One region of the Mesorhizobium sp. Primo-A genome, then DNA from elsewhere that is predicted to be linked to it. Evidence: riboswitches for the same ligand, from Rfam matches in the RefSeq annotation. Region 1 holds a riboswitch; the other holds the start of a gene.

Region 1 (3,408 bases):
TATCGCGGCAAACAGTTCCGGCTCGTCGAGCAGGAATGCGTCGTGGCCACGGTCGGTCTCGATCTCGACGAAGGATACCGATGCGCCGGCGGCGTTGAGCGCATGCACGATCGAGCGGCTCTCCTCGGTCGGGAACAGCCAATCCGAGGTGAACGACACCAAGCAGAAGCGGGTTTTCGTGCCGGCGAAGGCATCGGCCAACCGGCCGCCATGGTCTGCGGCGAGGTCGAAATAGTCCATCGACCGCGTCATGTAGAGGTAGGAATTGGCGTCGAAGCGATCGACGAAGGTCATGCCCTGGTGCCGAAGATAGCTTTCGATCTGGAAGTCGGCGTCGAAGCCGAAGGTCAGCGCTTCGCGATCCTGCAGATTGCGGCCGAACTTGCGGTGCAGGGCGGCTTCCGACAGGTAAGTGATGTGGGCGGCCATGCGCGCTACCGCCAGGCCCTTTTCCGGGCGTTTGCCGTGCTCGAAATATTTGCCGCCATGCCAGTCCGGATCGGCCATGACAGCCTGCCGGCCAACCTCATGAAAGGCGATGTTCTGCGAGGAATGGCGCGCGCCGGTGGCGATCGGCAGCGCCGAGAAGACGCGCTCCGGATAGCTCGACGCCCATTCCAGCACCTGCATGCCGCCCATCGAGCCGCCGAGCACGCAAAACAGTTTCTCGATGCCGAAATGGTCGATCAGCATTTGCTGCGCCCGCACCATGTCGCGGATGGTGATGATCGGCAGGTCGAGCCCATACGGCTTGCCGGTGGCCGGATTGGTCGAAGCCGGGCCGGTGGAGCCAAGGCAACCGCCGATGACGTTGGAGCAGATGACGAAGAAACGATTGGTGTCGATGATCTTGCCGGGGCCGATCAGCACTTCCCACCAGCCAGGCTTGCCGGTCACCGGATTGGTGCTGGCGACGTGCTGGTCTCCGGTCAGCGCATGGCAGACGAGGATGGCGTTGGAGCGGGCATCGTTCAGCGTGCCATAGGTCTGGTAGGCGATCTGGAACGGTGACAGCAGCGTGCCGGCGTCCAGCTTGAGCGGCTTGTCGGATCCAAAACGCAAAACCGGGCTCGACGGTTGGTCGACCTCGTTGTTGGTTTTGCGGGCACGCAGAACGGCCATGACATCCATCTCACACTTTGAGCCCACGCATCGCACTCGTCGAAAGTCGATGCCGATACGGGTGTCCGGCCGGCGCGGACAACAAAAAACCGGCATTGCGGTCGCAAAGCCGGTTACAGGATGCAAACGGCCCTTTAGCAAGTTGTTTAACGTGGCTGCAAGCCGACCGGCCAAATCACCACGGAAGTTCGCTCCCCTTCTAGGGCTGTGGCGCGCCGGCGTCAACGGCCTGCCTTGGGCGGGAGGCTGTCGCCTCTCGACATTGCAGGCCACGGCTTGTATTTCCGCTGCGGCTTCCCTCAGGAAGCGTTCTCGACGGATTTTGCGACATGAGCCAGACACCGGACCAGGCACGTCCAACCCCGCGCGCGGGCATCATGGACATAGACGCCTATGTGCCGGGCAAGAGCACGGCGCCTGCCGGCGTCGCCAAGGTCCACAAGCTGTCCTCCAACGAGAACCCGCTCGGGCCCTCGCCGAAGGCGATCGAAGCCGCGCGCGAGATTGCCGGCAAGCTCGACATCTATCCCGACGGCACCGCCAGGCGGCTGCGCGAAGCGATCGCCGAGGTGCATGGCCTCAACCCGCAGAACATCATCTGCTCCAACGGCTCCGACGAGATCCTCGGCCTGCTGGCGCAGACCTATCTGGCGCCCGGCGACGAGGCCGTCATCACCGAACACGCCTTCATGGTCTACAAGATCTACATCCAGTCGGCGGGCGCCGTTCCGGTGACGATCAAGGAAACAGACGAGCGCGCCGATATCGACGCCATCCTGGCCGCCGTCACGCGGCGCACCAAGATCGTGTTCCTCGCCAATCCCAACAACCCGACCGGCACTTATGTGCCGTTCCAGGAGGTGCGGCGGCTGCATGCCGGTCTGCCCAGGCACGTGCTTCTGGTGCTCGACGCGGCCTATGCCGAATATGTCCGCCGCAACGACTATGAGGCCGGCATCGAACTGGTCGGCAGCGCAGAGAACGTGGTGATGACCCGGACCTTCTCCAAGATCGGCCTTGGCGGGGCGCGGATCGGCTGGATGTACGGGCCGATGCACATCGTCGACGCCATCAACCGCGTGCGCGGCCCCTTCAACGTCAATGCGACGGCGATCGAGGCCGGCATCGCCGCCATTCGCGATCGCGCCCATGTCGAGCGCAGCGTGGCGCACAACGAGACCTGGCTGGCCTGGCTGAGTGAGGAATTCACAAAGCTTGGATTGCGGGTGACGCCCAGCGTCGGCAATTTCATCCTCATTCATTTTCCAGAGGACCAGAAACATTCGGCAGCGGCGGCGGACGACTATCTGACGGCGCGCGGCTATATATTGCGGCGCGTTTCGGGCTATGGCTTTCCCAACGCGCTGCGCATGACCGTCGGTACCGAACAGGCCAATCGCGGCGTTGTCGCCGCTCTCACGACATTCCTGAAAAGCTAGAAACCATGACATCACCGATGTTTGAAAAGATCGCGCTGGTCGGCATCGGCCTGATCGGCTCGTCGCTGGCCCGCGTCATCCGCCGCGAGGGCCTCGCCCGCCACGTATCCATCTCGACCCGCAGTGCGGCGACGCTGGCACGGGCCGAGGAGCTTGGGCTGGGCGATAGCTATAGCACCGATGCGAGAGAAGCTGTCCGCGATGCCGACCTGGTCATCATTTCGGTGCCGGTCGGCTCGTCCGGCACGGTTGCCGAGGAAATCGCGCCGGCGCTGAAGCCGGGCGCGATCCTCACCGATGTCGGCTCGACCAAGGCGTCTGTCATTGCGCAAATGCAGCCTTATGTGCCTGAAGGTGTCCATTTCATTCCCGGCCACCCGCTGGCGGGCACAGAAAAATCCGGCCCCGACGCCGGTTTCGCCGACCTGTTCGACAATCGCTGGTGCATCTTCACGCCGCTGCCCGACACCGACCCGGACGCGTTGGAGAGGCTGTCGGAGTTCTGGCGGCGCTGCGGCGCCAACATCGACACGATGGATCCCCAGCATCACGATATGACGCTGGCCATCGTCTCGCATCTGCCGCACATCATCGCCTACAACATCGTCGGCACCGCCGATGATCTGCAGTCGGTGACCAAATCCGAAGTGATCAAATATTCGGCTTCCGGCTTCCGCGACTTCACCCGCCTTGCCGCCTCCGATCCGACCATGTGGCGGGATGTCTGTCTGCACAACAAGGACGCCATCCTCGAAATGCTGGCGCGGTTCTCGGAGGATCTGGCGTCGCTGCAGCGCGCAATCCGCTGGGGCGACGGCGAAAAACTCTTCGACCTGTTCACCCGCAC
Region 2 (3,408 bases), on a different contig from region 1:
TGCGATGACCATCGGCACCAAGACGGCCGAGCTGGAAGAGACGCCGTCCGGCGCCTGAAGGCCTCCTACCTGGCCTTCAGCGCCTGCGCGATGTCCTCGAGCAGATCGTCGGCATCCTCCAGGCCAACCGACAGCCTGAGCGTGCCCGGCCCGATGCCGAGCTCGGCGCGCGCCTCGTCGCTGAGATTTTTGTGCGTCGTCGTCGCCGGGTGGGTGATCAGGCTCTTGGCGTCACCGAGATTGTTGGAGATCAGGACGATGTCGAGCGCGTTCTGCAAGGCGAAGGCCGCCTGCTTGCCGCCCTTGACGTCCAGGCAGATCAGCGTCGAGCCGCCCGACATCTGCTTCTTGACGATGTCGGCCTGCGGATGGTCGGCGCGGCCGGGATAGATGACGCGCGCGATTTCCGGCCGTTCGGCCAGAAAATCCGCGATCCGGCCGGCACTTTCCGTCTGCTGGCGTACGCGCAGCGGCAGCGTTTCCAGGCCCTTCAGCAGCGTCCAGGCGTTGAAAGGCGAAAGGCTTGGGCCGGTATGGCGGAAATAGTCGTGCAGGTTCTCGTCGATCCACTTCTTGTCCGACAGGATGACGCCGCCGAGACAGCGCCCCTGGCCGTCTATGTGCTTGGTCGCCGAATAGACGACGATATGGGCGCCGAGCTGCAAGGGCTTCTGCTGCAGGGGCGTGGCGAAGACATTGTCGACGATCAGCCTGGCGCCGATCGAATTGGCAAGCGAAGCGACAGCGGCGATATCGACCACTTCCAGCGTCGGATTGGTCGGGCTTTCCAGGAAGAACAGCTTGGTGTTCGGCTTGATCGCCTTTTCCCAGTTGGCGATGTCGGTGCCGTCGACCAGCGTCGCCTCGATGCCGTATCTCGGCGCCAGCGTCTCGACCACCCAGCGGCAGGAGCCGAACAGCGCACGCGCCGCCACGATATGGTCGCCGGCCTTGGCGCTGCACAGAAGGGCGGCCGTCACCGCGGCCATGCCCGACGCGGTGGCGCGCGCGTCTTCCGCACCTTCCAGCGCGCACATGCGCTTCTCGAACATGTCGACGGTCGGATTGGCGTAGCGCGAATAGATGAAACCCGGCTCTTCGCCCTTGAAACGGGCTTCGGCGGCTTGCGCCGTTTCGTAGACATAGCCTTGGGTGAGATAGATCGCTTCTGACGTTTCGCCGAAACCGGAACGCAGCGTTCCGCTGTGCACGAGTGCCGTCTGAGGCTTCCAGTTGCGCTTCTTGGTGCTCATCGCTTTTCTTCCAGACACAAAAAAACCGGCCGCGAAAGTCGCAACCGGTCCATACGGCCTTGCGGCCCGACGGTCCTTTAGCGACTTGTTTAACGTGGCTGCAAGCCGACCGGCCAAATCACCACGGGATAACGACCCTTTAGACCCGCACCGCGCTTGCGTCAATTGCCGGCTTCATTAAGAGGTTTGTACCAAGCAGGAGTGGAGCCTTGCGGCAGACAGGCATTCTTCCCGACCAGGACATATCGGCGCTGCTCCAGTCCGGCGCGCTGAAGTCGGCGCGTGCGCTCGACACCGACCAGATCCAGCCGGCCAGCCTCGATCTCAGGCTCGGCGACAAGGCCTGGCGGGTGCGCGCCTCCTTCCTGCCCGGCCCCAATCACAAGGTCTCGGAAAAGCTCGACCGGCTGCAGCTGCACGAGATCAATCTGGCCGAGGGCGCGGTGCTGGAGACCGGCTGCGTCTACATCGTGCCCCTGCTTGAAAGCCTGGCGCTGCCGGCGGACATTTCAGCCTCGGCCAATCCGAAGAGTTCGACCGGACGGCTCGACATCTTCACCCGCGTCATGACCGATCGCGGCCACGAGTTCGACAAGATCGCGGCCGGCTATCATGGCCCGCTCTTTCTGGAAGTCAGCCCGCGCACCTTCCCGATCGTCGTCCGCACCGGGTCGCGCCTGTCGCAGATCCGTTTCCGCACCGGCAATGCGCTGCTCTCCGAAGCCGAGTTGCACGACCTGCATCGCACGCAGATGCTTGTCGCCACCGAGCCGCCGAACATTTCCGGCGGCGGCATCGCGCTGTCGATCGACCTCAACGGCGATCAAAGCGGCTTGGTCGGCTATCGCGGCAAGCATCACACCGGCCTCGTCGATGTCGACAAGCGCGCGGCCCAGGAAGTCGTCGACTTCTGGGAACCGATCCACAAGAGCGGCGCCGGCGAACTGGTGCTCGACCCCGATGAATTCTACATCCTCGTCAGCCAGGAGGCGGTGCATGTGCCGCCGCTCTACGCCGCCGAGATGACGCCCTTCGATCCGCTGGTCGGCGAATTCCGCGTCCATTATGCCGGCTTCTTCGATCCGGGCTTCGGCCATTCCGCATCCGGCGGCACCGGCAGCCGGGCGGTGCTGGAAGTGCGCAGCCATGAAGTGCCGTTCATCCTCGACCACGGCCAGATCGTCGGCCGGCTGGTCTACGAGCATATGCTGAAGCGGCCGCAGGCGCTCTACGGCACCGATCTCGGCTCCAACTACCAGGCGCAGGGCCTGAAGCTGTCCAAGCATTTCCGCGCCGCGCGCTGACCCTCATTGCCCCAAGGCAAAATACTTGCCTGTACCGGCTCGCCATGCTTGGCTGCCTTGCCGCCCGTCAAGCTGGCGGCGTTCAAGGGGAACCAAGAAAATGCGATTTTCGAAATGGGTCATATCGGCGGCGGGCGCTGCCATGCTGGCAACACTGGCCGGCTCTCTGTCGGTGCAGGCGGCGGAGAAAATCAAGATCGGCACCGAGGGCGCCTATCCGCCGTTCAACACCATTACCGCCGACGGCAAGGTCGAAGGCTTCGACATCGACATCGCCAATGCGCTGTGCGCGCAGATGAAGGTCGAATGCGAGATCGTTACCCAGGACTGGGACGGCATCATTCCCGCTTTGCAGGCCAAGAAGTTCGACGCCATCATCGCCTCGATGAGCATCACCGAGGAGCGCAAGAAGCAGGTCGCCTTCACCAACAAATATTATACGACACCGCTGGCTCTGGTGGCGCCGAAGGACACCGATCTCACCTCGACCGAACCGGCGGCCCTTGCCGGCAAGACGGTCGGTGCCCAGGCTTCGACCACGCAGGCCGACTATGCCCAGAATGAATATGGCAAGGCGGGCGCGGAGGCCAAACTCTATCCCACCCAGGAAGAGGCGATCACCGACCTGACCAACGGTCGTCTTGACGCCGTGATCTCGGACAAGTTCGTGCTGATGGATTGGCTGAAGAAGGCAAGCGACGGCTGCTGCAAGCTGGTCGGCGACGTCAAGGGCACCGAGACCCAGGCCGGCATCGCCGTGCGCCTGGACGACACGGCCCTGCGCGACAAGCTCAACGCGGCCATCGACGCGATCGTTGCCGACGGCACCTACAAGAAGATCCAGGCCAAGT

What was found. Region 1 has a riboswitch for S-adenosylmethionine ahead of EOC83_RS19800 (homoserine O-acetyltransferase). Riboswitches for the same ligand answer to the same signal wherever they lie in the genome.
Region 2: another riboswitch for S-adenosylmethionine. It lies ahead of EOC83_RS04765 (O-succinylhomoserine sulfhydrylase); the one in region 1 lies ahead of EOC83_RS19800 (homoserine O-acetyltransferase).

What each region holds. Positions count from the first base shown of each region.
Region 1 covers NZ_RZTG01000010.1:178,270-181,677, forward strand. Annotated here, with positions in the region: gene EOC83_RS19800 (homoserine O-acetyltransferase) at 1-1,122, opposite strand, end outside; SAM riboswitch at 1,237-1,314, opposite strand; gene hisC (histidinol-phosphate transaminase) at 1,452-2,561, shown strand; gene EOC83_RS19810 (prephenate/arogenate dehydrogenase family protein) at 2,567-3,408, shown strand, end outside.
Region 2 covers NZ_RZTG01000002.1:421,093-424,500, forward strand. Annotated here, with positions in the region: gene EOC83_RS04760 (ceramide glucosyltransferase) at 1-58, shown strand, start outside; gene EOC83_RS04765 (O-succinylhomoserine sulfhydrylase) at 66-1,253, opposite strand; SAM riboswitch at 1,311-1,388, opposite strand; gene EOC83_RS04770 (2'-deoxycytidine 5'-triphosphate deaminase) at 1,463-2,557, shown strand; gene EOC83_RS04775 (ABC transporter substrate-binding protein) at 2,658-3,408, shown strand, end outside.